Regions from separate parts of the Rhizobium sp. SYY.PMSO genome, predicted to be linked through region 1. Evidence: riboswitches for the same ligand, from Rfam matches in the RefSeq annotation. Region 1 holds a riboswitch; each other region holds the start of a gene.
What was found. Region 1 has a riboswitch for cobalamin ahead of cobU (bifunctional adenosylcobinamide kinase/adenosylcobinamide-phosphate guanylyltransferase). Riboswitches for the same ligand answer to the same signal wherever they lie in the genome.

Region 1 (10,305 bases):
TCCTGCTGATCGCCATCGCGCTCTATTTCGCCATCAAGCCCAATCTCGGCGATGTGGAAAAACACCGCCGCATGAGCGCCGGTCTCTTCGGCGTGACGCTGGTGCCGCTGATCGGCTTCTACGACGGTGCATTCGGACCCGGAACCGGTTCGTTCCTGATGCTTGCCTTCGTGACGCTCGCCGGCTTCGGTCTGCTCAAGGCGACGGCGCATACGAAGCTGCTCAATTTCGGCTCGAATCTCGGCAGTTTGATCGTCTTCATCTTCTCCGGCGCCATCCTCTGGAAGGTCGGCCTGACGATGGGGCTTGGCCAGTTCCTCGGCGCCCAGGTCGGCTCGCGGCTTGCCATGCGCATCGGCGCGAAGCTGATCAAGCCGTTGCTGGTCGTCGTCTGCATCGCCTTTGCGGTCAAGCTGCTGGCGGACCCCGCTCATCCCGTCCGGCTTTGGCTCGGCCTGTAACAACGGGCCTTTGATTACCTCTGACGTAATTGATAGTGCTTCGGTACGCGCCGATGATCGCCCTGCCTGAACGGTTCAGGCGATCCAAGGGAGTTGACCGATGACTGATGCGACTACCATTGCAGAACGCTATATCGCCATCTGGAACGAAGCCGACGCCGAACGCCGGCGCGCACTCATCGCCGAGGCATGGACGGAGTCCTGCAGCTATATCGACCCGATGATGCGCGCCGACGATCGCGAGCAGATCCATGCGCTGGTCACGGCGGCGCACGAGCGCTTTCCCGGTTTCCGCTTCAGCCTGATCACGGACGGCGACCGCCATGGCGACAATCTCCGTTTCTCCTGGGGCTTCGGTCCGGTCGATGCCGAACCGCTGATCAAGGGGACGGATTTCGCCATCCTCGAAGGCGACCGGCTGAAGTCCGTTCACGGCTTCATCGATCAGCTTCCGGCTGCCGCATGATGAGCCCGGTCCGCTCTCTGGGCGATTACCTGCGCGAATGGCGGCAGCGACGCCGGCTGAGCCAGCTCGAATTCGCCCTCGAAGCCGAGATATCGCAACGACACCTAAGCTTCCTCGAGAGCGGGCGCGCACTGCCAAGCCGAGAGATGCTGATGCATCTCGCAGAACGGCTCGGCATACCCTTGCGCGAGCGCAACCCGATGCTTCTCGCAGCGGGATTTGCTCCAGTCTTTCCCGAACGCAAGCTGGACGATCCGGCGCTGGCGCCGGCGCGACGCGCCATCGACATGCTGCTGAAGGGCCACGAGCCCTTCCCGGCCCTGGCTGTCGACCGGCACTGGACACTGGTCGCCGCCAACGCCGCCATCGCCCCGCTGCTCGCTGGCGTGGCCGACCCCTCGCTGACCGAAGGGCCGATCAATGTGCTGAAGCTAAGCCTGCATCCGCAGGGGTTGGCGCCCCGCATCGCCAATCTCTCCGAATGGCGCGCGCATCTGCTCGAACGGCTGCGCCAGCAGATATCGGCAACGGGCGACCCTGTGCTGATAAGGCTGCTGGAGGAATTGTCGGCCTATTCTGCCCCGGCCACGTCCAGATCGACGGCGCCGGACCGGGATTTTGCCGGTATCGCCGTACCTCTGGAACTTGACACCGCGGCGGGACATCTGTCCTTCCTGTCGACCACGACCGTCTTCGGAACGCCCGTCGATGTCACCCTGTCGGAGCTTGCGATCGAATCCTTCTTTCCCGCGAACCCGCAGACCGCGGAGGCGTTGAAGGCGATGCTGCCGGGCCGCTGAACGCCCGGCGAGCGATCAGAACTCCACGCCGGGCTGCCCTTTGATGCCCGAGCGGAAGGGATGCTTGATCAATTCCATCTCTGTCACAAGATCGGCGATCTCGATCAGCTCTTCCTTGGCGTTGCGGCCGGTCAGGACCACATGGGTCATATACGGCTTCTCGTTCTTGAGGAATTCGACCACGTCGTTGATATCGAGGTAATCATAGCGAAGTGCGATATTGATTTCGTCCAGAAGCACCATGGAGTTCCGCTCGTCACGGATCAGCTCTTTCGCCTTTTCCCAGGCGGCAGACGCCGCCGCCACGTCGCGAGCACGATCCTGCGTCTCCCAGGTGAAGCCCTCGCCCATCGTGTGGAACTGGCAAATGTCGGAGAAATGCTTCTCGATCAGGTCGCGTTCGCCGGTCCACATGGCGCCCTTGATGAACTGCACGACGGCGCTCGGCTTCCCATGCGCGATATGGCGGAAGATCATGCCGAAGGCGGAGGAGGATTTCCCCTTGCCCTTGCCGGTGTGGACGATGATCAGGCCCTTCTCATCGTTCTTGGTCGCCATGATCTTGTCGCGCGCGGCCTTCTTCTTGGCCATCTTGTCGGCATGACGGGCATCGTCGCTCTTTGGGGTTTCCGCACCGGTTTCGGCCAATTCGTCGCTCATTGCATTCTCCCTGATATGATCGATTTCTGTGCCAGCGGCCCACCGCGCCAGAGGTAGAGCGCGACGAGCGGCTCATCGTCCGTCCGCATGGCGTGGCGGATATTCGAGGGGTGGTGGATTATCTCGCCCGACCAGTGCGGCAGGAAAGGCTGGGCATCCTTGCTCCACAGCGAGCCGTCGCTCAGAGGGATATAGATCTCCTCGGCCTCGTGATGATGGTCCGGGTAATGCACGCCGGGCCCAAGCAACAGGAAGCCGCCGGCCATATCTTCGCTAGCGAAATGTCCGCGCGTGCCGAACAGCTCGATCCAGCCATACCGTTGCAGGAAATCGGCGCCGAAATCGGTGATGCTGTAGGTCTGGGCCCAATGCAGCACATTCGCGGCATCTGAAAGCCTGTGGAGCAAGGCGCTTTCCGCTCCATTGCCCGGTCGACGAGGCTCATGAAGATACCGAACGACAGGCAGATCGTGCGGCGCGAGCGCTCGCTCTTCCATCGGCCAGCGAAAGCCCTCAATGAAATGGTGCAGTCCCGGATCGCTGCGCGACAGGAGATAATCACGAAAGGCTGCCAGAAGCTCGCCGACCGCACTCATGCCGCCGTCTCCTTGCCCGTTTCCAGGCTTTCCAGATCGAACCGCGCCGAATTGCTTCTCGGCGTCCAGAGCTTGCGGTCGACCGCCTCCAGCAGGCGCTCCCGCAGATCCCGAAACGCAGCCGGGTTCTTTTCCGCCATGAAGTCCCGCACACGCTGGTCAACGACGAAGGCTTGGTAGACGGCCTCGAAATGATGATTGCGCACCGCACCTGTCGTCGCCGCAAAGGCGAAGAGATAATCCACCGTCGCAGCGATCTCGAAAGCGCCCTTATAGCCATGGCGCATGACACCCTCGATCCACTTGGGATTGACGACGCGCCCGCGCACGACCCGTCCGATCTCCTCTTCGAGGGAACGGATAACAGGCTTTTCCGGTCTGGAATGGTCGTTGTGATAGATCGACGGCCGCGCGCCGCCAAGCTGCTCGGCCGCCGCCGCCATGCCGCCCTCGAACTGATAGTAGTCGTCGCTGTCGAGCAGGTCGTGTTCGCGATTGTCCTGATTCTGCACGACCGCCTGGATCGAACGCAATCTTTCCTCAAAGACGCCGCGCTCGGCCCTGCCCTCCTCGCCGGCGCCATAGACATAGCTGCCCCAGACGAGATAGGCCTCGGCCAGATCCGCGCGCCGCTCCCAGCCTTTTTCGTCGATGAGAGCCTGCAGACCGGCGCCGTAAGCGCCGGGCTTGGAGCCGAAGATGCGGTATCCGGCCCTGCGGCTGGCGGAGACCGTATCGAGGCCGGCTGCTTCCAGCCGCTCTATCTCGCCGCGCATACGCGCCGCAATCGGATTATCCGTCTCATCCTCTTCGAGCATGCCGACGGCCCGGATCGCCTTGTCGAACAAGGCGATCTGTTCGGGAAAAGCATCGCGGAAAAAGCCCGAGATGCGCAGCGTGACATCGACTCGCGGCCGCCGCAGCATGGCCGGCGGGATGATCTCGTATCCGGTGACGCGGCGCGAGGTCATGTCCCAGATAGGCTTGACGCCGATCAGCGCCAGCGCCTGCGCGACATCGTCGCCGCCCGTTCTCATGTTCGACGTGCCCCAGGCTGTCAGGCCGAAGGAAACGGGCCATTCGCCGTGATCCTGAACATAGCGGCGGATCAGCAATTCGGCCGATTTCCGGCCAAGCTCGTAAGCTGCCGGCGTCGGTACGGCGCGGCTGTCGACCGAGTAGAAATTCCGCCCCGTCGGCAGAACATCCGGCCGGCCGCGCGTCGGCGCGCCGGAAGGACCGGGCGGCACGAAACGGCCATCTAGGCCCTTGAGCAGAGCCGAAATTTCGGCATCGCCGCAGGCGAGGATAGATGGCTGAAGCTTTGAGGCTATCTCGCCCAGAACGATGCGTGTATGTGCCCAGCCCTCGGGGCAAGTTATTTCACCCGAGACCAATTGTGCAGCCAGCAATTCGATGCGTTCGACCGTATCGCCTTGCGTGCGCCAGGGCGCCTCGGCAACCTCCTGGAGGATAGAGGGGCGCGGGCCAATCCATTCCGCAGCCATGTCGCAGTCCAGCGGGTCGAATGGTTTGCTCGGAGAGATACCTCCCTCTGTCAGCGTTGCTGACATCTCCCCCGCAAGGGGGGAGATTGAAGGGAGTATGCCGCTCCGCTCTCCCGATCCATCACCAATAGTTCCAACGGCCTCGACATCAGTTTGATACGAGCGAGCGCCATGGGTTAACGATCTCCCCACTTGTGGGGGAGATGTCGCGAGAGCGACAGAGGGGGGTATCGCACCCTCCGCACCCTCAAAAGCATCCCGCGCAATCGCCCGCTGCAGGCTCTGATCGCCGCCCTCGCCCAGCCCGCGCGGCACGCGAGCCAGCGCCACCGTCAAATCCGTCAGCAGCCTTCCGGAAGGCGAAACGCCGAAGATATGCAGGCCATCGCGGATTTGCATTTCCTTGAGGTCGCAGAGATAGGCGTCGAGCTTGCGCAATGCCTCGTCTTCGCCTTCCCCCTTGGCGATGCCGGCGTCCTGATCCAGCCCGATATCGGCGACGAGATCGAGGATCTGCTTGCGTAGCAGGCGGATGCGGCGCGGATCGCCGCCGGACGCCTCGTAATATTCATCCACCAATGCCTCAAGGTCCTTCAATGGACCATAGCTCTCGGCGCGAGTCAGAGGCGGCGTCAGGTGGTCGATGATGACAGCACTCGTACGGCGCTTGGCTTGCGTGCCTTCGCCGGGATCGTTGACGATGAACGGATAGAGGTTCGGCAGCGGCCCGAGGATCGCTTCGGGATAGCAGCTCTCCGACAGCGCCAGCGCCTTGCCCGGCAGCCATTCGAGATTGCCGTGCTTGCCCATGTGAATGACCGCATGCGCATCGAAGGAGCGGCGCAGGAAGGCATAGAAGGCGAGATAACCGTGCGGCGGTACGAGATCGGGAGAATGGTAGCTCTCCTTCGGATCGATATTGTAGCCGCGCGCCGGCTGGATGCCGACGAGCACATCGCCGAACCGGGCGAACGGCAAGGCAAAGGCATCGTTCAACGCGTAAGGGTCCGCCTCAGGATCGCCCCAGCGACCCGTCATCTCATCCTGAATCTGCGTCGGAAGAGACGAAAAGAAATGCTTGTAATCGCTGAAGGAAAGCATTTCGCGAACGACGCGGCCATCATGACTCGAATTTGTCGGGCCTTCCGCCAGATGCCGCATCAGCGCATCGCCATCGGCCGGCAGATCGGAAACCCCATAGCCGGCCCCCTGCATCGCCTTCAGCACCTCGATCGTGCCGGCAGGCGTATCGAGCCCGACGCCATTGCCGAGGCGCCCATCCCGATTGGGATAGTTCGCCATGACAAGCGCGACGCGGCGATCGCCGGGCGGCGTATTGCGCAGCCGCGCCCAGTTGGCAGCCAGCCGCGCCGTGTAGCGCATGCGATCCCCATTGGGTTCACTGGCGACGATATTGGCCTCGACCCGCTCGTCATAGCGGGCGGCGGCCTTGAACGACACGGCGCGGGCGAGAACGCGCCCGTCGACTTCGGGCAGCGCCACGTTCATGCCGAGATCGCGCGCCGAAAGGCCCTGAGAGGACGCCTCCCAGGCCTCTTTCGACGAAGCCGAAAAGATCGCTTGGAGAACGACGGCTTCACCCGTTTCGAGCACCGTCGGCTGGCGGTCCGCGCCCGGTGCCGAAACGGCAAAGCCGGTGGTATTGATGACCACACCCGGTTTCAACTCGGTAAAGACGCTTTCGAGGATACCGACGGACACGGCATCTTTCAGACTATAGGCAAAGACCGGCAGCGGCCGCATACCCTCGGCGACAAGAGCCTCTATCACGGCTTCGACAGGCTTCGTCTCACCGCTTTGAACCAGCGCGCGATAAAAGGAAATCGCGACCGTTGGGGGATTGAATCCCTCCTCCGCTACCATCGAAGCTTTGGAAACTCTCCGCCATTCCTCGACACCGATCACGCCCCGTCCCGGCCACCATATGCCGGCCTTCATCAGGGGCACGGCAGGCATCGGCTTCTCGGCGCCTGAGAGCATCGCCTCGGCATAGGCAAGGAATGCACTGGAATTCGCCTCGCCGCCTTCGATCAGATAGGACCACAGCGCATTGAGATCGTCGAGAACGACATTGGAAAACGGGGTCAATCCGGGATCGGGCTTCGAGTCGCCCGGCAACACCGCAATCAAGGCCCCCTGACGCGCCGCACAGGCATGCAGCGCCTCCAGTGCATAGTGAAAATAGCTCGCTCCTCCGAGCGCCCGCACGATGATGAGCTTCGCATGCCGGGCCGTCCTGTCGATATAGGTATCGACGGACATCGGATGCTTTAGGCTCATCAGGCTCGCAAGCCGAAGGGAACGGCCGCCTTCGCCGTGCGCTGCGGCAACAGCCGCAAGCTCGGTATCGGCGGCAGACAGAAAGAGGATATCGCCGGGCGACTGGCCAAGGTCGATTGCCTCCTCGCCGTCGCTGATCGTTCCTTTTTGAGCTAGAAGGAGGTGCATTGGACCTCAGAGTACGCAGCTGCATACCCCCCTCTGTCACGTCGTGACATCTCCCCCGCAGGGGAGGAGATCATTCCAAGCAATGCCTTACACGCTCCATTCCCCAAACCTCCTGAAACTTCAGAGGTGAGTTGTTTGAGGACGATGAAGCCACGAGCTCCCAATCTCCCCCCCTGTGGGGGAGATGACGCGAAAGCGACAGAGGGGGGTATCGCACGGCAAAGGCTCAGCATCGATCAGACCAGCGCCTCGATTGCCTTGCGCACGATCGTCTCGTCCATCTCATGCAGGCCGATCACCACGAGCCGGGTCGCCCGTGCTTCGCCCGGCGTCCAGGCACGATCGAAATAGGTGTCGATGCGGCTGCCGACGGCCTGCACCTGTAGGCGCATTGGCTTGCCGGGCACGTCGACAAAGCCCTTGAGGCGCAGGACATCGTGTTCCGCGATCACGCCCTTCAGCGCCTCGACGAAGGCTGCCGGGTCGGCAACCGGGCCGAGCTCGACGACGAAGCTGTCGAATTCGTCGTGATCGTGCGGCGTGCCGTCTTCATGCTCGAGCTCGTGATGCGACTTGCGATTGACGATATCGCCTTCCGTGCCGATGCCGAGGCCAAGCAGGACGGCGGCAGGAACATCGCCGTTCTTCGCTTCGATGATCGTCGGCTTGCGGGCGGTACGTGAGGCGACCTCGGCGCGGACGCGGCCGAGACCGTCGACATCGATCAGGTCGGTCTTGTTGAGCACGATCAGATCGGCGCAGGTCAGCTGATCCTCGAACAGTTCCTCGATCGGGCTTTCATGGTCGAGCGAATCGTCCTCGACGCGGCGAGCCTCCACGGCGTCGTGATCGTCGGCAAAGCGGCCGGCGGCAACGGCCGCGCTGTCGACCACGGTGATGACGCCATCGACGGTAACGTGCGTGCGGATATCGGGCCAGTTGAAGGCGGCGACCAGCGGCTGCGGCAGCGCAAGGCCCGACGTTTCGATGACGATATGATCCGGACGGGCATCGCGCTCCAGAAGCTTCGTCATGGTCGGAATGAAATCGTCGGCGACGGTGCAGCAGATGCAGCCGTTGGTCAGCTCGATGATATCGTCCTCGGTGCAGTTCTCCGCGCCGCAGCCTTTGAGCACGTCGCCATCGACGCCGAGATCGCCGAACTCGTTAATGATCAGCGCGATCTTCTTGCCGCCGGCATTCTGCAGGAGGTTGCGGATCATCGTCGTCTTGCCGGCTCCCAGGAAGCCGGTAATGACGGTGGCGGGAATCTTTTCCTGGTTCATGTGGATCAACCCTTCATTTTCAGCGGCAAGCCCGCTGCGATAAAATAAACTTCGGCACTCGCCGCCGCGACCATCTGGTGCAGGCGGCCGGCATGATCGCGAAACTCGCGCGCCATGCGATTTTCCGGCACGATTCCGAGGCCGACTTCGTTGGATACGAGAACGAGCCGCGATCGCGCCGTCGGCAGAAAGGCGGTCAAGGCGGCAAACTCCGCCGCCATATTCCGTTCCGCCATCATCAGATTGGTCACCCAGAGCGTCAGGCAGTCCACCAGCACGGCGCGCCCTTCGGCATCGATCGCGGTCAGTCGCGACACGATATCCAGCGGCTCCTCATGCGTCTGCCATAGTTCGCCGCGGTCGGCGCGGTGCTGCGCGATGCGCTCGCGCATCTCATCGTCCCACGCCTGCCCGGTCGCCACATAATGGCGTTCGAGACCGCTATCCGAAATGAGGGATTCGGCGAATCCGGATTTGCCGGAACGCGCCCCGCCGAGGACGAAAACAGCCCGGGAAGTCAAAGAGGACATGCGCTATTCCCGCTCCCGCGCAACTGCGCAGGCCGGCAGCGCGGAGCTGAAACCGAAAAACAGGCGCCTCCCCGCCGAAAACTCGTCTTGTGCCATGACAACCTCCGTGCTGGCAGCGGAACTCACGTTCCTGGAACAGGCTCTGCGCCCGGCACGCGTGGCAGGTCTCCTGGCTCGCGGATAAAGCGCCGCGACGGGGGCGAACCGAAACCGGTCGCCCCCGACGTGCGCCAGCGGATCTTCCTCGCCTTCCCGGCAATGCATCATGAAAAGGCGGACGATTCGTAGAATGAGAGGCGTCCTGCCCCGGCTGATCATGATGCCCCGCCAGTGGCTTTTCCGGCTTGACGCCGTCCCGCCCGTTCGCCCCATGCGAACCACCGGCGGAATGCCATTCAAACCGAACGAAAGACCCTGACCGCTCTACAGTCGCGGGGTCGGCTGTGATGAGAACGCCCGGATTGGGTCCGTCCCTTCACATTCCCTTTTCATCCCATGCGGCAGATCGCCGCTCGGGAACCATTCGTTATGCCGGCAATGATTAGGCTTTCACTTCCTTCAAGTCAATCAAGGGCATGGATGCGACGCCCATCGTCCTGATTGCGAAACAGGCAAAATATTCCTGCAAAATCGGCGGCTTTTTTGCCGTATTTCTTTGATGTTAGGAGTTTATAGAGGATAAGTCCTCACATTCGAGTAAAAACGTATCGTCCGTTTCCCATGTTGCAGAAATTCCAACCGCGCCGCCTCGGCGTCTTCTCGGCCCTATTCGACCTCGGTCGGTTCAGAGCATTGCTGCGCCGTGGCGAATTGGGACTTGTTTTCGCCGGCGCGCTGGTGGGGGTAGCCTCCGGTTGCGCCGTGACCACGATGAGCTTCATCTCGCGCAAGCTCCACAGCATCATCTACGGCATCACTGACTACGAACGCCTGAGCTCGGCGGCGGTGGCGATTCCCGACAAATCCGTGCTGCTGATAGCGCCCATAGCGGGCGGCATCATCCTCGGCATCCTGCTCTATATATTGTCGCGCACGCGCAAGAAGCCGATGGTCGACCCGATCGAAGCCAACGCGCTGCATGGCGGCCGCATGTCGCTCACCGACAGCATGCTGGTCGCCGTGCAAAACCTGATTTCGAACGGATTCGGCGCCTCGGTCGGGCTCGAGGCAGGCTATACGCAGCTTGCCGCCGGCATCGCCTCGAAGTTCGGCTACAAGATGCAGATGCGCCGGGCGGACCTGCGCATGCTCGTCGGCTGCGGCGCAGCCGGCGCCATTGCCGCCGCATTCAACGCACCGCTCACCGGCGCCTTCTATGCCTTCGAGCTCATTATCGGCAGCTATTCCATCCTGACCCTGACGCCGGTCGTCGTTTCGGCACTGATATCGACGATGATCGCAAGGTTGCTCGCCGGCGACGATTTCGCCATCGACATCGATCATTTCGGCGCGATCGTTCCGGCGGACTATCTTCCGGCCGTCCTGCTCGGCGCCTTCTGTGCCGGCATCGGCATCCTGATCATGCAGGG
Region 2 (10,305 bases), on a different replicon from region 1:
AAGCTGCGTTATACGCGTTCGAGCCTGATGGTCTTCATCGTCATGACGGTCGGCCTTGCCGCGCTTTCGGCGTGGTTCCTGCTGCAGCCGCGCGACGGCTATGTTCTTGCCGGCACGCTCGGCGGCAAGATCGGCATCGTCACCAACACTCCGTCAGGTCTCATCGGCGCGGTGCGCTTCGGTCAATACGAGGGTGCTCCCAAGACGGAGACGCCGGTCAGGACCTTTGTGACCCCGCAGCAGGCCATCGACGCGATCGGCAAGAAGCAGGATGTCAGCGGTGCGCTGCTGCCGGCTGCATCGGTTCCTTCCGACTGGCCCGTCATCTGGCGCACGCAGGCGCTGAACGATCGTGATCGTGCGGCGGGCATCACCTTTGCGGTCGTTGCCATCGTGATCGGCCTGTTGACCCTCGGCGGCTTTCTCCATCGCCGCCATCCCCTGTCGATCGGTTCCGAGTTCATCGTCGATACGATCCGCGGTATTCCGATGCTCGTCATCGTCCTCTATGTCGGCCTGCCGCTGAGCGGCGCCCTGAAGGATGCGACGCAGGGTGTGTTCGATCCCCCGAACCTGATGCGCGGCATCGTCGCGATGGCGCTTGCCTATTCGGCCTACCTTGCGGAAATCTTCCGCTCCGGCATCAATGCCATCCCGGCCGGCCAGATCGAGGCGGCGGCAAGCATCGGGCTCAATCGCTGGCAGACTGCGCGGCTGGTCATCCTGCCGCAGGCATTCCGCATCATCATCCCGCCGCTTGGCAACGAACTCATCGCCATACTGAAGGACACCTCGCTGCTGTCGATCCTGTCGATCCGCGACATCACGCAGCGCATGCGCGAGTTCCAGTCGGCGAGCTTCCTGCCGTTTGCGCCGTATAACTCCGCAGCGGTTCTCTACATCCTGCTGACGCTTGCCGCCGCAAGCTTCGTTAGCCTCGTCGAGAAGAAGTATGACGTCAAGCATCGCTGATCGTTCCGCAGGGTCGTACACGACCGCCGGCACGGTCCTTGTGACCGGCGCGTCGCGCGGCCTCGGCCATGCGCTCGCCTCGCTCTATGCCCAAGCGGGCTGGCGCGTGATGGCATGCATGCGCCAGATGCCGCCGGAGCCGAAGGCTTCCATGCTGCCCTATTTTCTCGATGTGGGAGATGCCGCGTCGATCAAGGCGCTCGGCAAAGCTCTCGAAGGCGAGGCGATCGATATCGTTATCAACAATGCCGCCATTCGTGGCGACACAGGCGGTCTGGACTCGCTCGCTGCCGATGATTTCTTGGAGGTCATGCGCATCAATGCGCTGGCGCCGTTGCTGATCGCGCGGGCGCTCCGGCCCAATCTCCTCGCGGGCCGACGCAAGCTCGTGGTCAATATCGGCAGCCGCGCCGGTTCGCTCGCGGAAGGCACCGTCGATGACGATGACGGCGATTATGCCTATCGGTGCTCGAAGGCGGCGTTGAACATGGCGACGGTGAAGCTCGCGCAGGATTTTCAGCGTGACGGCATCGCCGTCATCTCGCTCCATCCGGGCTGGGTCCGTACGGACATGGGCGGGCCGGATGCCGTCGTCGATATCGCGCAAAGTGCGCAAGGGTTGAAGGCCCTGATCGACAAGACGACGATGGCCGTCACCGGCAGTTTCCGGGCCTACGACGGCAAGACTGTATCTTGGTAAGGGAAAGGGCGGGGCAATGACCGACGCGAACAGGCAGGGTGCCAGCGAGAGCGAAGCAATCGACGCGCTTCTCCGCGATAGCTACGGCATCTCGGGCAGGATTATCGCGCTGCCCGGCGAGCATGACCTCAATTATTGCATCGAGGCTGAGGACGGAACGCGTTTCCTGCTCAAGCTGCACGCTCCGGGCGATGCGGACGACCTTGCCATGCAGATCGCCGTGCTCGATCACCTCGCTCATGCCGCCCCGGAGCTTCCGATTTCGCGCGCTCTTCCGGACAAAAACGGTTCTACGGCAATTGCCGCCGAGTTGCGCGGTCGGCGTACGGCACGCCTGTTGACCTGGCTGAACGGCAGCGTCTGGTCGAAGTCGCCGGCACGCGGCAGGCAAAGTGTCGTCACGCTTGGCCGGCTGCTGGGCGAGATGGATCGCAGTCTCGAAAGCTTCAGCCATCCGGGCGCCACGCGCTCCTATGCCTGGGATATCGGCCGTGCCGACATGCATCTGGAAAACCTCGCCTTCATTACCGATGCGGACAAGCGGGCGGTCGTCAGAGCGGTTCTCGAACGCTTCGTCGATGAGGTGCTGCCGCGGCTGAGACAATGCCCGCGTCAGGTCATTCACAACGACGCCAACGATTATAACGTTCTGCTGGATGAAGCCGGCACGGTCAGCGGCCTGCTCGATTTCGGCGACGTGGTCGAGACATGGCGCGTCGTCGAGATCGCCGTCGCCGGTGCCTATGCGCTGATCGGCGCGGATGATCCGGTGGATGCGATCGCATGTCTTGCCGGCGCCTATCACGCGGTCAATCCTGTCAGCGACACCGAAGCGGAGCTCATCTTCGATCTGACCTGCACGCGCTACGCGGTCAGCATGTGCATGGCGGCAAAGCAGATCCGCGACAATCCGGAAAACACCTATCTGCTGGTCAGCCAGGAGGATGTCTGGCGCGAATTGCAACGCTTGCAGCGCGAGAACCGCTCTTTGGCGGTTGCCCGCATCCGCGATGCCTGCGGCTTCGAGCCGGTCCCGCATGGCGTTCGCATCGAGCGCTGGCTGGAAAGGAATGCTCATGACTTTGCGAGAGTTCTCAAGCCGTCGCTTGCCAAGCCGAAGGTGCTTGCGCTCGATCTGACGGCGGCCGGACCGGATGCCGGGGCGTGGACGACGCTCGATGCCGACGGGGCCGAACGGCTGATCGAAGAGCGCGTGGCCCAGGCCGGAGCCGATTTCGCCATCGGCCTCTATGCAGAGGATCGCATCATCTACAAGGGCGATGCCTACGAGACGCCGACCGCCGGGCAGCGCCGGACGATCCATCTCGGCATCGATGTTTTTGCCCCGGCGCATGAATCCGTTCATGCACCCTTTGCCGGTGCGGTCGCCTTCATTCACGACGATGCGGTCGAGTTCGGTTTCGGCCCCACGGTCATGCTGGAACATCGCACGGAGGAGGGAGACATCTTCTGGACGCTCTACGGCCATCTTTCGCGCCAGAGCGTTGCCAGGCTGGCGGTAGGGCAGGCTGTCGCGGGAGGCGAGGCTTTCTGCAGCCTTGGCGAGGCCTCTGAAAACGGCAACTGGTCGCCACATCTGCACTTCCAGATCGTCACCGACCATCTCGGCCTCGGCGCACGGATGCACGGTGTCGGGGTGGGCGATAAATGGCAGGTCTGGCGGGCCATCAGTCCCGACCCGAGCGTGGTGTTCGGCTTTTCCACGCCCGCTTCGGTCATCGTTGCGCGCGACAAGGATTTTCTGGTGCGCGAGCGTCACCGGCGGATCGGCCGTTCGCTCAGTATCGCCTATTCCGCAACGCCGCTGAAGATCGTCGGCGGCGAAGGGGCCTATCTCATCGACGAGGAAGGCACCCGCTGGCTCGATATGGTCAACAACGTCTGCCATGTCGGCCATTGCCATCCCCGGGTGGTGAAGGTAGCGCAGGCGCAGATCGCCAAACTCAATACCAACTCGCGCTATCTGCACGACTCGCTCGTCGAATACTCCCGTCGCCTGGCAAACCTCTTGCCCGATCCGCTTAACGTCTGCTTCTTCGTCAATTCGGGCAGCGAGGCGAACGACCTCGCGATCCGGCTGGCGCGTGCCTATACCGGCAACCGTGACATCATCACCGTCGACCACGCCTATCATGGACATCTGTCGAGCCTGATCGACGTCAGTCCCTACAAGTTCGCCGGCAAGGGCGGGGAAGGGCGGCCGCGGCATGTGCGCGTTGCGGAGATGCCTGATCTTTATCGCGGCAGGTTCCGCTACGGCGATGCGGAGGCCGGCCGCAAATATGCCGAGGACGTGCGCGATCAGGTTGCGGCTTTGGCGGTGGAAGGCCGGCGTCCGGCGTTGTTCTTCAGCGAGGGTATCCTCGGGACCGGCGGCCAGCTGACGCTCCCGGCCGATTATCTCAAGGAAGCCTATGCCCATGTCCGGGCGGCGGGCGGTCTTTGCCTGGCCGACGAAGTGCAGGTCGGGTTCGGCCGCGTCGGCAGCCACATGTGGGCTCACGAATTGCAGGGTGTGGTGCCCGATATCGTCACGATGGGCAAGCCGATCGGCAACGGCCATCCGATGGCTGCCGTCGTGACGACGGAAGCGATCGCGGCGGCCTTTGCCAATGGCATGGAGTATTTCAACACTTTCGGCGGCAATCCGGTTTCCGCCGAGATCGGCCTTGCCGTTCTCGACGTCATCCGCGACGAGCGGCTGATGCATCATTGCCGCGTCATCGGCGACCGGTTGATGGATGGCGTGCGCGCGCTTGCTGCGCGCCATGAGATCATCGGCGACGTGCGTGGTCACGGTCTCTTCAACGGCGTCGAGCTCGTGCGCGATCGCGAGACGCTGGAGCCTGCCGCAGCGGAGCTGGATTTCGTGATCGCCGAGATGAAGCGCAGGCATCACATCCTGCTCAGCAGCGAGGGGCCGCATCATAACGTGCTGAAGGTGAAGCCGCCGGCCCCGTTCAGCGCCGAGGATTGCGACCGGTTCCTCGACGGGCTCGACGACACCCTGTCTCGTTTGCCTCCTCGCTAACCCTCCGATCCAGAGCAGCGATCACGCCGCGACGATTTCGGCGGCGGTATAAACGTTTAAATTTCGACTGCGACAAGGGTGATGCCCGACGTTCGGCGACTTGAATGAAAAAGGACAAGACAGTGCACAAGCCGCTCGCCAGACAGAACAATTTCGATCCCAGCCGGCAGGATGCTGGCATGCTGGAGCTTGGCGTCTGCTATTATCCGGAGCAATGGCCACGGACGAAATGGGAGGAAGATGCCGCGCGCATGGTGGAGCTGGGGCTTGCCTGGGTGCGCATCGGCGAATTCGCCTGGTCGCATATCGAGCCGAAATCCGGTGTCTTTCAATGGGACTGGTTCGATGACGCGATCGACGTACTCGGCAAGGCGGGGTTGAAGGTCATCATCGGCACGCCGACGGCGGCGCCTCCGAAGTGGCTGGTGGATCGTTATCCGGATATTCTCCCTGTCGACGCGCGCGGTGCCGTTCGCAAGTTCGGCGCGCGCCGCCACTATTGCTTTTCGAGCCAGCGCTATCGCCTGGAGGCCGCGCGCATCACCGAGGCGGTGGCGCAGCGCTATGGCGGGCATCCCTTCGTGCATGCCTGGCAGACCGATAACGAGTATGGCGATCACGACACGATTCACAGCTACTCGCGAGCCGCTCTCCACGCTTTCCGCGAATGGCTGGCCGCGCGATACGACACGATCGAGGAGCTGAACCGCGCCTGGGGCACCACATTCTGGAGCATGCATTACAACGGCTTCGACGAGGTGGATCTGCCCAACAATCTCGTGGAGGAGCCGAGCCCGACCCATCTTGTCGACTATTTCCGCTTCTCGTCGGATCAGGTGAAGAGCTTCAACAAGGCGCAGGTCGACATCATCCGCCGCCACTCACCGGGTCGGCCGGTCACGCATAATTTCATGTCGCAGAACACCGATTTCGATCACTACAAGGTCGGCGAAGACATCGATATCGCCTCGTGGGACGTTTATCCCATGGGCGGGCTCATGAACGGGCGGCTGAGCGCCGAGGAGAAGCGGCGCTATCTACGCGTCGGCGATCCCGATCAAACGGCCTTCAATCACGATCTCTACCGGGCAGTCGGCCGCGGCCGCGCCTGGGTCATGGAGCAGCAGCCGGGGCCGGTGAACTGGGCCTCGCACAACCAGTCTCCGGCCGATGGCATGGTGCGCTTGTGGACGTGGCTCGCCTATGCCCACGGCATCGACATGGTGTCCTATTTCCGCTGGCGGCAGGCGCCGTTCGCGCAGGAGCAATTCCACGCCGGTCTTCTCCTGCCGAACAGCGACGAGGATCAGGGCTACCGGGAAGTCGCGCAGGTCATTGCCGAGATGAAGCTGTTGCCGAAGGGCGAGGCGCGCGGCAGGGCTGACGTTGCGTTGCTGCTCGATTACGAATCGCGCTTTGCCACCCGCGCGTTGCCGCAGGGCCGCGACTATGCCGCCTCCGCCATCGCGCTCGACTGGTATTCCGCCGTCTCGCGTCTCGGCGTGGATATCGATGTCATCGGCCAGCATTCCGATCTGGAAGGATACAAGCTGATACTGGCGCCGGATCTCGTCATCCCGGAACCGGATTTCATTGCGCGCCTCAAGGCTTCCGGCGCCAAGGCGCTGTTCGGGCCTCGCAGCGGCAGCAAGACCCGCGATATGCACATTCCCGCCGATCTGCCGCCGGGCGTGCTTGGCGACCTCCTGGATTTCCGCGTCACGCGCGTCGAGTCCTTGCCGCCGTTCCAGTCCGAGACTGTTCTCTATGGCAATTCGAGCCACGAGACCTCCACATGGCGGGAAACGGTCCGGACCACGGAAACGGTGCTGGCGACGTTCCAGGGAGACTATCGGCCGGGTTCGCCCGCCGTCATCGGCAACGATGTCGCGCGCTATTGTGCCACGCTGCCGCGCGACGAATTCCTGCTGAAGCTGATGGGCGACACGTTTGCCTGGGCTGGCGTGAACGGCCTGCCTGATCTCGGCGATCTTCGCCTTGCGCGGCGCGGAAGGCTGCACTTCGCATTCAACTATGGAAGCGCGGTGGCGGCCGTACCCGCGGCGCGGGATGCCAAATTTCTCATCGGCAACCGTGAGCTTGCGCCTGTCGGCGTGGCCGTCTGGCTCGATGGGGACAAGGGCGCTACGGCCGAGTGACGCGCCTCGACGGCAGGCTCGTCCTGCCGTTCGCGGTGCGACGGTATTCTTATGGTAATATCGACAAAACGTCCGATGTCGTCCTGTAGGGCGCCGATGTCGTTTTCCTGTGCGCGCCATGGCGCCGGGCATGATCTTCTGACCGTGTTCAAGGTGCCATTGGCAAATCGTGCCGAGGGATAATTGGGAAACCGGTCGCAGGCCGGTGCTGCCCCCGCAACGGTAGCGGACCGAATGCTGTCGACCGATGCCACTGGCAAAATTGCCGGGAAGGTGGTCGGGAGCGTCCGAACGGACAGGTCCGAAGCCCGGAAACCAGCCTTGACGGCAGGCTTGATTGATCACGGCGGGTGATCGGGAGGCGAATGCGGGCATCTTGAAGCGGTCCGGTTCCAATCTCGCAGCTTTCGTAACAGTCATGCATGCGCCGGCCCGGCCGCCGCCGAAGTTGCGGGCGCGGGACTGATTTCGCTGCTGTTCAGCCCGTTGAGGAGCGGGCCGATCCGAAGATGCCCGGGATTCCGGGCGACGATGATCAAGCGTACTATCAAGGAGGAGATGGCATGACAGGGAACAGAGGCGTCGTCTATATGCGACCCGGCAAGGTCGAGGTTCGCGATATCGACGATCCGAAACTGGAGGCGCCGGATGGCCGCCGCATCGAGCATGGCGTAATCCTGAAAGTGATTTCCACGAATATCTGCGGCTCCGACCAGCATATGGTGCGCGGCCGCACGACCGCCATGCCGGGTCTCGTGCTCGGGCATGAGATAACCGGACAGGTCATCGAAAAGGGCATCGACGTCGAGATGCTCGATGTCGGCGATATCGTCTCGGTTCCGTTCAACGTCGCCTGCGGTCGCTGCCGCTGCTGCAAATCGCAGGACACGGGCGTCTGCCTTACGGTGAATCCGTCGCGGGCCGGCGGCGCCTATGGCTATGTCGACATGGGCGGATGGATCGGCGGTCAGGCGCGCTACGTCACGGTGCCCTACGCGGATTTCAACCTGCTGAAGTTTCCCGACCGCGACAAGGCCATGGCCAAGATCCGCGATCTCACCATGCTGTCGGATATTCTGCCGACCGGCTTTCACGGTGCGGTCCGCGCGGGAGTCGGCGTGGGGTCCACCGTCTATGTCGCAGGTGCCGGCCCGGTCGGCCTGGCGGCTGCCGCCTCCGCCCGCATCCTGGGCGCTGCCGTCGTCATGATCGGCGACTTCAACAAGGACCGCCTCGCGCATGCAGCCAAAGTCGGTTTCGAACCTATCGATCTTTCCAAGAGCGATCGTCTCGGCGACATGATTGCGCAGGTTGTCGGCACCAACGAGGTGGACAGCGCAATCGATGCCGTGGGTTTCGAGGCGCGCGGTCATTCCGGCGGCGAGCAGCCGGCAATCGTGCTTAATCAGATGATGGAGATCACCCGCGCAGCAGGGTCGATCGGCATACCCGGATTGTACGTGACGGAAGATCCGGGCGCAGCGGATGCCGCGGCCCAGCATGGCAGCCTGTCTCTGCGCTTCGGTCTCGGCTGGGCGAAGGCGCAATCCTTCCATACCGGGCAGACACCGGTTTTGAAGTACAACCGGCAACTGATGCAGGCTATCCTGCATGACAGGCTACCGATCGCTGACATCGTCAACGCCAGGATCATTTCACTCGAAGATGCGGCGCAAGGCTATGAAAGCTTCGATCAAGGTGCGGCAACGAAGTTCGTTCTCGACCCGCATGGCGATCTGTTGAAGGCAGCATAGGGAGAAACGAACCTCACGCGATCGCAGATCGACGTTGAGGTGAGCATAGACCGGGAGCGGAATTACATATCTTCGCTCCCGGTATCGTTTGGGCAAACAGCGATGAGTTTGCCGGACAACAAAGAGGCGGCAAATGCAGATGCCGAAGTCAGATCAGTAGCACCGATCATGCAGATTCCGGCAGTGCCGTCGCTGATCGCAAGCAGATATCCGTGGAGGCAGTTGTCCGTCGACATTCGAGATCCTGATCGGAAATAAGGTTTCTCGGTTCAGCAGACGGCGCTGCCCTTCCTCATGATTTGAACCACAAATTTACATTCCCATGGCATCCCGGAGCGGCTACGGTACGGCCGGGAAGACGAATTATTACAGATAATAACGGATGGTGTTGCCATTATACATCTATCCTTTACATTTATACGGGCATCCCTATGGAGGAGCTCCGTCATCGCTTCCTGAGCAACGGCGGCCTGGCAAGGAACGCTAACCTGAAGAGAAAAGACAAATGGCAAACTTTCTTGATAAGTGGTCTTCGAAGAAGGCCGATAAGCCGAAGGCTGGTGCACGGAATGTCGTCGATACCTTTCGTGCAAGAGTAGCCGAACAGAAAGCATATCTGGAAGAGTATGAGCGCGATGCAGCCGGCTTCAAGAAGTGGCGCTCCACCTGGTTCCAGCGCGTCCCCGGCGGCTTTGGCGTCACCGTCGGTCGTGACTCCGTCAATGCCGGTCATGGGTTGAGCTATGTCGTCGTCGAAGCTGTCAAGGATGTGGCAGAGTTTCTCGACGATCTCGCCTATCATGCTGAGAATGATGTCGGCTTTCAGCAGGCTCTCGAGCAGAACCGCCGGCGTCGTGTCGCGCTTCTGAATGCGGCGAAGACCGGAGACGATACAGTTAGCTCGAAGAGCAAGGCGAAAGCCAAGCCTGCAGCAGCGAAGCCGGCAGCAGCCAAGTCCACCGCGGCCAAGTCTGCAGGCGGCAAGGCTGCGCCGAAGGCCACCCGGGCAAAGGCTGCTCCCGCAGCAACTCCGGCGCCGGCAGCCGCAGAAGCGGCAAAGCCGAAGCGCACCCGCAAGCCGAAGGCTGCAGACGCAGCTGAGTAAATACGATGAAGCCCGCTTCGGCGGGCTTCATTTCCTCATTGCTGAATGGTTGCAAGGGTCGCTTCACCAAACCTGTTTTTGGCAGTGCCCAGGTCGCGGCGAAGCAAACCGGATACGGTGAGACGCGAATTCGGCGTCAGCTACGCTGAAGCGAACGGATCGGAGCGGCATTTGCCGCTCCTTTCGGTCGATCTCACTTTTTCTCGCTATACGCCTTGATGGCGGAGGCAACTTCGCTCCGGGCTTTTTCCGCACTCTCGAAACCGCCGACCTCGACGATCTTGCGGGCATCGGGAAGCTGCTTGTAGACGCGGAAGAACGCCTGCAGACGGTCCTGCTCGACCTTGGGAAGATCGGAGATTTCCCTGATGCTGTCGTAGGTCGGGTCGATCTTCGTCGTCGGTACTGCGACGATCTTGTCGTCGACTTCGCCGCCATCGATCATCTTCAGCACGCCGATTGCCCGCACGCGAACGATAGCGCCCGGAACGATCGGTTCGCGCGTATAGACGATGGCGTCGAGCGGATCGCCGTCACCGCCGAGCGAACTGGTGATGGAACCA
Region 3 (10,305 bases), on a different replicon from region 1:
GCGAGGCGTAAGGCGGCGAACCTGTTTCCGCTATGGGCAGTGCATCGAGCTCGCATCGGAAAAGGATCGTCGGCCCCGGTTCGTTTCCGGCAAAAACCGCCGCCACGCCGGTCTTGCCGAGCGCGGTCACCACCCGATCCGGGTTCAGGGATGCGAGAAATGACACGACACGCTGCGCGGTCTCATGTTCCTCCCCCGAAATTTCCGGATGACGGTGAAGTTCGTGGCGGAACTGGATGAGTTCCGCCATGTCCTGTTCGGTCAGGAACGAAACGCTCGTATCAAGCATCAAGACCAGTCTCCCTATCTAGCCTGCCGGGCACCATGGATCATGGTTGCCGCCCGTTCAGTATATGGTCAACGAAATTCGCGCCATGGGCAATCGCATCCAGCGCAAAGCGCGACATGGACATTGCGATCCATCACCGGGCCGGGTCCGCCGTACGATCCGCTTCATGCCGGCGCCGATATTGGCTCCGCTCGGCCATTCGCCGGTATCGTCCACCTCGTCGATCGCGTCGCGCTGCAAATTCGGGGCTGATTCCCGCAGGACCGCCCATGGCAGGCGCGGCCCGGAGGCGGCGGACGGTGTGGAAATTGTTCGTTCTTGCAGCTGGCTTTGAGGCAACCGCCCGCACGCTATCGACGCATTCCCTTGACGATGAAAATCTTGCATACAACATTCGGAACGCAATAGATTATGATACCACATGCCGCATCAGGGCTGGACAGACGTGGACGGAAAAGGTACGTCCAGAGCTAAATCATTATTTTCTAAAGGCTAGGGGATCGATATGGCGGCAGGCTCCGACCCAGTTTCGAGCACATCGGGCGCATTTGTCAGCGAGTCCGGCCCGATCGCCCGCGTGTCCCTTCACGACGCGATCGTCAATCGCCTGCGCGACATGATCATCGAGGGTGAGCTGCAGCCGGGTTCGCGCATTCATGAGACCCAGATGGGCCAGCGGCTCGGCGTCTCCCGCACGCCGTTGCGCGAGGCGATAAAATTCCTGGCAAGCGAGGGGCTCGTGGAGCTCGTGCCGACCCGAGGAGCCATTGTGCGCCAGTTCAACGCCAAGGACATCAAGGACATGTTGCTTGTGCTCAGAACCCTTGAGAGCCTTGCGGGACGCATCGCCTGCGAGCGTGCGACCGACGAGCAGATCGCGCATATCCGATCCCTGCATGACCAGATGCTTGCCTATTATCGCGAGCGCAAGCGCATGGAATATTACAAGCTGAACCAGAACATCCACTCGGCCATCGTGGCGCTTTCCGACAACGAGCCGCTGGCCTATACCCACGGCATGCTGCAGGGACGCCTGAAGCGGGTGCGCTTCGTCGGGCATCAGGGCGAAGAGAACTGGGCCAAGGCGGTCCGCGAGCATGAAGAGATGATCGAAGCTTTCGAAGCGCGGGATGCCGATCGCCTGTCGAAGATCATCGAACGGCATCTGGCGGCCGCCTGGGAACGGGTCGAGGCGTTCGTGTGAAGGCAATACGCCCGCGGAAGCGGGTCGTGGCCGCTTAAGCCCAGCTCGTGCATTGCCGGCATTTGCTTGGGGAATATTTTCGATCGAAGCGGAAACCAGCGGCGAGCGGTTCATCGTATAGAGATGAAACTCGTGGATGCCGCGGCGCATCAGATCCCGGATCTGCTCGGCGGCGACATCGGCTGCAACCTTGGCCCGCTCCTCGGTATTGTCGTCCAGTCCCTCGAAACGCGCATCGAGCCAGCCGGCCGCCAGGAACTCGTCGATCATCCGGTGCGTGTCCTCGCGCGTCGCGCCGACACAGGTCAGATGCGACGCGGTCGTGAACGGCGTCTCATGGATCACCCGCCGCACGGCCGACAGCGTCGGCGCCTTGGTCGAGCCGCCTGCCCCATAGGTCACGGAGACGAACTCGGGCTCCCAGCCGCTCAGATCCGCAACCGTGTTCCACAATTGCTGCTCGGCCTCTTCCGACTTCGGCGGAAAGAACTCGAAGGAGATGCGCAGATCGCCGTTACGGCTTTCGGATCTCGAAGTCATGTCAAATTCCTCCATCACGAACAAGGAGAGGCTGGCAGCATTGACGGGATCGACTTGGGAGCCGGTCGGCAGCGTCGCTCGCAGAAGCCGCAACTTCCAAAGCGGATTGCCGGTTAACAAGATGGATGGTCCGGCGATTGGCCGGACCATCAGATCGCTTTACTGAGCGGCCTTGCGCAACTCGGCTGCAGCCTGCACCATATTGACGAGTGCCGGCCGGACCTCGTCCCACTTGCGGGTCTTCAGTCCGCAATCGGGATTGACCCAGAGCTGCCGGTCCTGCAGCCGCTGGCGTGCCAGCGACAAGAGCTCGGTCATCTCGCCGACTTCGGGGACACGCGGCGAATGGATGTCGTAGACACCTGGGCCGATTTCGTTCGGATACTTGAAGTTCCTGAAGGCATCGAGCAGTTCCATCTTCGACCGGGAAGTCTCGATGGAAATAACGTCGGCATCCATCGCAGCGATGGCGTCGATGATCTGATTGAACTCGGAGTAGCACATATGCGTGTGAATCTGGGTCTTATCGTCGACGCCGCTCGAGCAAATGCGGAAGCTTTCAACCGCCCAATCGAGATAGGTTTTCCAATCCTTGTGGCGAAGCGGAAGGCCTTCGCGAAGGGCCGCTTCATCGATCTGGATCATCTTGGCGCCCGCGGCTTCGAGATCGTTGACCTCGTCGCGGATGGCCAGCGCGATCTGCCGGCACGTCTCGCTGCGCGGAATATCGTCACGCACGAACGACCAGTTGAGAATCGTGACGGGACCGGTGAGCATGCCTTTGACGGGCTTGTCCGTGAGCGACTGCGAATACTGCCACCAGCGGACCGTCATCGGGTTCGGCCTGGAAACGTCGCCGAAGATGATCGGCGGACGGACATAGCGAGAGCCATAGCTCTGCACCCAGGCATGCTGGGTGAAGGCGAAGCCCGAGAGCTGCTCGCCGAAATACTGCACCATGTCGTTGCGCTCGAACTCGCCATGAACCAGCACGTCGAGGCCGATTTCCTCCTGCCAGCGAATGGTTGCCTCCGTTTCCTTGCGCAGGAAAGCTTCGTAGTCGACATAGCTCAGCGTACCCTTGGCATGCGCCGAACGGACCTTGCGAACCTCCGGCGTCTGAGGGAAGGAGCCGATCGTCGTCGTCGGGAAGAGCGGTAGCCTGATCGCTTCCGCCTGTGCTGCGCGCCGCACCGCAAACGCGCTTTTGCGCTGCCTCATGCCCGCATCGATGCCGGCGATGCGACCCCGCACCAGCGGATCGGTAACTTTCGGGGAAGAGGCGCGTGCGGCGATGGCTCTGGAGGCCGCGTCGACTTCGGCAGCGACGGCAGCCTTGCCCTCGGAAAGACCGCGACCCAGAATGGAGAGCTCCGAGAGCTTCTGCGTCGCGAATGCCAGCCAGCTCTTCAACTCGGCATCGAGCGCCGTCTCAAGCTCGAGATCGATCGGCACATGGAGCAGCGAGCACGAGGTCGCCACTTCCACTCCGCCGCCGCCGCGGGCAGCCACGACCGGCTGAAGGCGGTTGAGGATCGAGGCAAGGTCGGCCCGCCAGATGTTGCGTCCGTCGATAACGCCGAGCGACAGGACCTGATCCTTGCGAACGGCCTTCAAGACATCGTCGAGCTGCTCCGGAGCCCGCAGCAGATCGACATGCAGACCGGCGACCGGCAGGGCGGCAACGGCGGCAAGATTATCTGCCAGGCCGCCGAAATAGGTCGCCAGCATGATCTTCAGTTCCGGCACGGCCTGCGTCAGGGTCTTGTAGGTGACGGAAAGCGCGTGACGCTCGCCCTCGGTCAGGTCGAGGACGGAGATCGGCTCATCGATCTGCACCCAGTCGGCACCCGCAGCGGCGAGACGGCGCAGCAGCTCTTCATAGACCGGCAGCAGTTTCGGCAGCAGATCCAGCGGCTTGAAGATTGCCGAGCGCGCCTTGGCGAGCTTCAGGAAGGTAACAGGCCCCAGCACGACCGGGCGGGTGTGAATGCCCAGCGCCCTGGCTTCCAGGAAATGGTCGAGGGGCTTCTGCGAGGTCAGCGTGAATTCCTGCTCCTCGGAAACTTCGGGCACCATGTAGTGGTAGTTCGTGTCGAACCACTTGGTCATTTCGAGCGCCGGCACGCCGTGACCATGATGCGTATGGCCGCAATCGGCATGACCGTCGCCCTGGCTGCCGCGCGCCATGGCGAAGTAGGTTGACAGCAGGACGTCGCCGCCCGTCCAGCCGTAGACGGACGGGATGGCACCTACCATCACGGCCGTATCGAGCACATGGTCGTAGAAGGAGAAATCGTTGGAAGGGATGCGCGTGATCCCGCAGTCGCGCTGGAGAGACCAGTTTTCAGCCCGAAGCTTCCTGGCCGTCTCAAGTAATTCGGATTCTGCGATCTTGCCGGACCAGAAGCCTTCAAGCGCGAATTTCAGCTCGCGATGCCGGCCGATTCTCGGAAAGCCGAGCGATGCTACTGCAATGTTGTTCTGTGACACTGTCATACCCCATTGGTTTGAGGGGGCATGGGTAAAGCGGACGCGTGCAAATACGGTCCTTTCGGAACCGTCGCAGCAACCACCGGGACACCCCGCCCGTGGACGTTATCTTGTCCTGGCAGGTCTCCTGGCTCACGGGTTATCGCCTTTGTCCGTCTTCCCAAGGCTGGTCGCCTCAGTGACGTCGTGGACAGCGGCTCGCCGTTTACAGTTGCGGGGGCAGCCCCGGAATAACCGATTTCTCGGCTCACCGGATTCCCTCTTAGCTCCAAGGCAGACAAGCTGCCCCAGAGAACCATGACACGCGGATTCTTACCAACGGAGCGCCAAAGTCAAGTGGCATAAATAAATCTTTATATATTTATGTCAGGAATATTTTCTTATCCATCATCGATATCGCGATGGAGATTGGCTTTTCAAGCACGGTACATTTACCCGGGTCCTTCAGGAGCATCTACGGCAAGACCCCGACGCAGGTTCGCATCTCCGCCTCGCCGTCCCAGTTCATGCATGGATAATTCGGCTTGCTCATGAACTTGTAAGAAGTCAGTGTCATTTCGGTCTTCCGGGACATGATTGTCGTTATTGGCCGCGATTCAGGCTGCAGCCGTTCGGCAAAATCGAAAGGAATAATGTGGCAAACGAGCTTAATCGCAATCAGGCGGCCTTCGCGACCCGCGCCGTCCATGTCGGGCAGGAACCCGATCCCTTGACCGGCGCCGTCATTCCCCCCGTCTATCATGCAACGACCTTCGTTCAGGACGGCATCGGCCGCAGCAAAGGGTTCGACTATTCCCGCAGCGGCAACCCGACACGCAACATGCTGGAGCTTTGCCTCGCAGATCTCGAAGGTGCGGAGACCGCTCACGTCTTCCCGAGCGGCCTCTCGGCCGCGGCGACATTGCTTGAGGCTTTGCCGGCCGGCTCCTCGATCCTGGCGCATCACGACCTCTACGGCGGCGTCTACCGGCTGCTGGCAGACGTCAGGCCGGTGACGGCGGGCCACAGGATAAATTTCGTCGATTTCTCGGACATCGACGCCCTGAAGCAGGCAGTCGCGGCGCATCGGCCGAGCCTGCTCTGGTTCGAAACGCCGTCCAACCCGACGCTGCGTATCGTGGACCTGTCCGCCGTTGCCCGGATCGGCAACGAGGTGAATGCAATCACCGTCTGCGACAGCACGTTTTCCTCGCCCGCGGGCCAGCGTCCGATCGAGCACGGTATCCATGTCGTCGTGCACTCGGCAACGAAGATGCTCAACGGCCACTCCGATCTTCTGGGCGGTGTCGTCGCTGTTTCCGCCACCGCGCCGGCAGGGCTTGCCGAGCGGATAAAGTATCTGCAGAACGCTCTCGGCGCGGTGATGTCGCCGACGGACTGCGCCCTGCTTCACCGCTCACTGAAGACGCTGGAAATCCGCAGCGCGCGGCAATCCGCCTCGGCCCTGTCGCTCGCCACCAGCCTGCAGCGGCGAGCCGATGAATTGCGTCTCGACCGGGTCGTGTATCCCGGTTTGGAAAGCCATCCGCAGCATGCGCTGGCAGCCCGGCAGATGTTCAACTTCGGCTGCGTCATTTCCATCGAGCTCGCGGGCGATATCGTCCGCGTGGAACGCGTGCTGACGGCAACCCGCTATTTCCGCTTCGCCGTCAGCCTCGGAAGCGTCGAGAGCCTCATCCAGCACCCGGCATCGCTGACACATGCAGCCGTTCCGGAAGACCGAAGGTCCGCAACCGGAATCGGCCCGCAGCTCATCCGGCTTTCCATCGGCCTCGAAGACCCGGTCGATCTCGAGCAGGATTTGGTGCAGGCGCTCAAGATCCAATCCTAGGCAAATTTGCGGATGTCGGCCGCCTTCGCCTTTTCCGATTTGGCGTCTTCAAAAAAGCGGTCGACGGCTCCGAAGCGCCTCGATGCCGGCGGCTGAATGGCACCGCCGATCAAAAGAGCGCAATGATTTTCCGTCCGGAATTGCGTGAAAACAAAGAGATAGAGCGATTCCGTGAAATGCGGAACCGCTCATCCAGCCTGAATTCCCCATCTGAACGGGTTGAGGAGCATGGAATTTCAGTTTCAAAATCTTCGAGACGAATCCGCCCGTGGAACAGATGTTGCCTCTGAAATCCGGGAGTTCTGTCTTAAGATCATCAAGGATTTCTATGGCATTGATTATACGAAGGAGTGGCACGCCGATCTCGATTCCCTTTTGCTCGATGGCGACGGCAACTGGTTCTCTCGGGAAAACCGTGGCTCGTTCTATCATGTCCGCGACGGTTCCGGGGCGATCATAGCGACCGGAGGCGTCTACGACCTGAAGCGTAAACCTTCGACAGGCCAAAGGATCGCCAAGCGCTATAGCGATGACGCGGAAATTTGCCAGATCGTTCGGGTCTATCTCGATCCGGATTTTCGAGGAGCAGGCCTGGGCTCTCAAATCGCAACCCGTCTGGAGCGGGATGCCTTGAGCTTGGAATATGACGTCGCTTATCTGCATGCCGATGCCCAAGCGCCAAAGGCACTGAGCTTCTGGAAAAAGTGCGGCTACAGCGACTTCGGCAGTTTTTCCTATCCCTCCAAGACCGGCATGGATACGAGCGTCGACTTTGAAAAGCTCTTGTAGCCGGCAGGTTGCCGAAAGCCGCCGAGCCCCATCTGGGCGTGACGCGCATGTCATCGCCCGTCCGAAACCGCCAGAAACTGGATTATAATAATCCACTATTGCCAGCCCGACCTGCGCATACTATTGCTGTCGCGACGCGGACGAGGCGTCGCTCGGGACCTCTTCATGACAGACCACAACGATGAACTGTTGGCGATCTTTTCTGGTCATGAGACCCAACTGCGCCGCTATCTGCGCTCGAAAACGAAATCCCGCGAAGACGTCGACGATCTGTTTCAGGAAGCCTGGATCAAGCTCGCCAGGAACGGCGCGGCAGCCATTGCGGCTCCTATCCCCTATCTCATGCGCATTGCACGCACCCTTGCGCTCGATCACGGCAGAGCGGAGAGCCGCCGGCTCGGGAAGCGCGAGGTGGCCGATCTGCTGGAGGTTGCCGACCAGCGAGCGGGGCCGGAAAAGACCGCCCAGGATCGCGATCAGCTTCGTTGCCTGATGGAAATCATCAACGAACTTCCGGCGCGCCAAAGGCAGATGTTGACCGCCAGCCGGCTGCAGCAGCGCCCCCATGCCGAAATCGCCAAGGAATTCGACCTTTCGGTCCGTACCGTCGAACTGGAAATCCGCAAGGCTTGCGACTATTGCCGTCGGCGGCTGGACGACAAGAACAGAATTTGAGCGACCGGACCGGCGCGGCCTTTCGACTTTTCAATTTTCAAGCGTTAATAGCATGGGATGTACGCGCATCCATGAATTCATTTTGGCAAGGGATCGGGATTTGGACCAGGATATCGACGCTCTGAAAAAGGAAGCGACGACCTGGATCGTCCGGCTGACATCCGGCGACGCGACGGTTGCGGATGCGAATGCTCTTAAGCGCTGGCGCGCGCAAAGCCCGGCACATGAAAGCGCGTTCCAGGACGCGGCGCAGACCTGGAACAGGCTTGGGCCGGCGCTGAAAACGCAGCTGGCGCGGCCCCGCGCCGCCGTCACGAGACGGCGGTTCCTGGCCGCAGGCAGCCTCGCGGCTGGTTCGGCCGGCGCTGCATTCTGCCTGATGGAGCTTGGCATCATTCCTTCGATGGGCATGCTGCTTGCCGACTACACGACCGCGATCGGCGAACAACGCACCATCCGCATGCCCGACGGGTCGACTGCGGCGCTCGATGGCGGCACGGCATTGTCTGTGCGCTTCTCGCAAACAGAGCGGCAGGCAAGCCTTGTCGCGGGCGCCGCGGTCTTCGACGTCGCGCATGATTCTGCGCGGCCGTTCACCGTCTCGGCGGCAAACGGACGGACGATGGGTTCGGATGCATCCTTTGCCGTCAGCCTCGCAACGGACGAGGTCTCCGTGGAGTGTTTGCGCGGCCATGTCGGTGTCGAATGTCGTGGGCGTGACGACCTGATCCAGGGAGAAGCCGTCAACTATTCGGCAGACGGCCTGAGTGAAAAGACCAAGGCGGACATTGCCACCTCTGCCGCCTGGCGCAACGGACTGCTGGTGTTCAAGAACCGTACGGTCGCGGACGTCGTCTCGGATCTCAACCGGCATCGCCGTGGCAAGATCATTGTCGCCAACAGCTCCTTGCAGGCAAGGCGCATCTCGGGTGTCTTCCACCTCGACCGGCCGGAAGAGGTATTGTCGCATCTTGAGGCCACGCTGCATGCACGGCCCGTCAGCCTGCCCGGCAGCGTTGTCGTGCTCCTTTAAAATTATCTGCAAAAAAATCCGCGAAAAACCTGAATTGAATTTCGGGTTCGCGATTTGTGATCGTTTTCTTCAATGGGTGCCGCGGGAGAGTTTGCGCGGCTGATCGCATTGAGGGCGTTACATGTTGCAGTTTACCTATTGGCTCGGACGGGCGCGACTTTTCAATCGTTTTCACAGCCTTCCGGGCGGCACCGCCCTCGTCGCCGTTCTTGCGTCGGCCACTATCGCCTGCGCGCAGACGACGACAAGCTACTCCATCGCCGCGGGCAGCCTCGACGGCGCACTGACCAGTTTTGGCGCCTCCAGCGGCATCCAGGTCCTCTACAATGCGTCGATCACGAGCGGGCTGCGCACGGCCGGCGTGAGAGGCAAGCTCTCGCCTCAAGCCGCGCTCACAAGGCTGCTGGCCGGTACGGGACTGAGCTTCCGGTTTACCGGCGCGACCAAAGTGACCATCAGTGCAGGTGCCGGCGGGGATGCGGCGGACACCAGCGACGGGGCGACCGCGCTGGCGCCGATCACCGTCCATGGAAGCGGCGACGGCACGGTTGGCTATGTGGCGACGCAGAGCGCTGCTGGAACAAAGACGAATACGCCGATCATCGAGACGCCGCAGGCCATTTCCGTCGTCACGCGCAAGCAGATGGATGCCCAGGGCGCTCAAAGCGTTGCTCAGGCGCTCAGCTACAGTTCCGGCGTCGTCGCCGAGCAGCGTGGCGTCAACATGTCCGGCTTCGAGTATTTGACCGGCCGGGGCTTCCAGATGGAAAAATATCTCGACGGCCTGCGTCTGCCCAACATTGCCTACAACCTGCCATCCTACGAGCCCTACGATCTCGACCGCATCGAGATACTGCACGGCCCCGCGTCGGTGCTCTACGGACAGACCTATCCCGGCGGAATCGTCAATCTCGTCAGCAAGAAGCCGACACAGGATGCTTTCGGCGAGGTGCAGGCGACTGTCGGCAGCCACAACTATGCCGGAACGGCCTTCGATTTCGGCGGCCCCGCGCCATCCACCGATGCATTCCTCTATCGTCTGACCGGCACCTTCCGGAACAGCGACACACAGGTCGACGGCACCAAGGAACGCCGATTTTCCATTGCCCCTGCATTTACCTGGCAACCCGATGCGGACACCACGCTGACGTTGCTGTCCAGCTACCAGGATGATCCGGAGGCAGGCTATTATAATTTCGTGCCGGCGCTCGGCACCGTGCTTGCCAATCCGAACGGCAGGATTTCCTCCTCGCTTAATCCCGGAGAACCCGGATTTGATCGTCACTCGCGCGAGGAATACAATATCGGCTATCAGTTCGAGCACCGGTTCGACGACACATGGACGATACGCTCCAATCTCCGTTACACTCACCTCAAGGACGATCTTCAGAACGTCTTTGCCAACGGGTTTGCGGCCGACGGCCGGACGCTTAACCGCTACTCCTTCTTCA

Region 2: another riboswitch for cobalamin. It lies ahead of fdhA (formaldehyde dehydrogenase, glutathione-independent); the one in region 1 lies ahead of cobU (bifunctional adenosylcobinamide kinase/adenosylcobinamide-phosphate guanylyltransferase).
Region 3: another riboswitch for cobalamin. It lies ahead of metE (5-methyltetrahydropteroyltriglutamate--homocysteine S-methyltransferase); the one in region 1 lies ahead of cobU (bifunctional adenosylcobinamide kinase/adenosylcobinamide-phosphate guanylyltransferase).

The regions. Positions count from the first base shown of each region.
Region 1 is NZ_CP177349.1:1,625,238-1,635,542, forward strand. It holds gene ACJJVH_RS07880 (TSUP family transporter) at 1-461, shown strand, start outside; gene ACJJVH_RS07885 (nuclear transport factor 2 family protein) at 562-927, shown strand; gene ACJJVH_RS07890 (helix-turn-helix domain-containing protein) at 924-1,727, shown strand; gene cobO (cob(I)yrinic acid a,c-diamide adenosyltransferase) at 1,743-2,387, opposite strand; gene ACJJVH_RS07900 (dimethylsulfonioproprionate lyase family protein) at 2,384-2,983, opposite strand; gene cobN (cobaltochelatase subunit CobN) at 2,980-6,960, opposite strand; gene cobW (cobalamin biosynthesis protein CobW) at 7,197-8,246, opposite strand; gene cobU (bifunctional adenosylcobinamide kinase/adenosylcobinamide-phosphate guanylyltransferase) at 8,252-8,776, opposite strand; cobalamin riboswitch at 8,918-9,315, opposite strand; gene ACJJVH_RS07920 (chloride channel protein) at 9,497-10,305, shown strand, end outside.
Region 2 is NZ_CP177350.1:698,360-708,664, forward strand. It holds gene ACJJVH_RS21645 (amino acid ABC transporter permease) at 1-972, shown strand, start outside; gene ACJJVH_RS21650 (SDR family oxidoreductase) at 953-1,672, shown strand; gene ACJJVH_RS21655 (aminotransferase class III-fold pyridoxal phosphate-dependent enzyme) at 1,689-4,724, shown strand; gene ACJJVH_RS21660 (beta-galactosidase) at 4,829-6,883, shown strand; cobalamin riboswitch at 7,018-7,222, shown strand; gene fdhA (formaldehyde dehydrogenase, glutathione-independent) at 7,447-8,637, shown strand; gene ACJJVH_RS21670 (hypothetical protein) at 8,700-8,873, opposite strand; gene ACJJVH_RS21675 (hypothetical protein) at 9,143-9,742, shown strand; gene ACJJVH_RS21680 (inorganic diphosphatase) at 9,936-10,305, opposite strand, start outside.
Region 3 is NZ_CP177351.1:418,392-428,696, reverse strand. It holds gene ACJJVH_RS28710 (amidohydrolase) at 1-289, opposite strand, end outside; gene ACJJVH_RS28705 (GntR family transcriptional regulator) at 795-1,493, shown strand; partial or broken gene ACJJVH_RS28700 (methylenetetrahydrofolate reductase) at 1,533-2,033, opposite strand; gene metE (5-methyltetrahydropteroyltriglutamate--homocysteine S-methyltransferase) at 2,193-4,526, opposite strand; cobalamin riboswitch at 4,626-4,841, opposite strand; gene ACJJVH_RS28690 (trans-sulfuration enzyme family protein) at 5,161-6,357, shown strand; gene ACJJVH_RS28685 (GNAT family N-acetyltransferase) at 6,586-7,146, shown strand; gene ACJJVH_RS28680 (sigma-70 family RNA polymerase sigma factor) at 7,312-7,821, shown strand; gene ACJJVH_RS28675 (FecR family protein) at 7,922-8,854, shown strand; gene ACJJVH_RS28670 (TonB-dependent siderophore receptor) at 8,976-10,305, shown strand, end outside.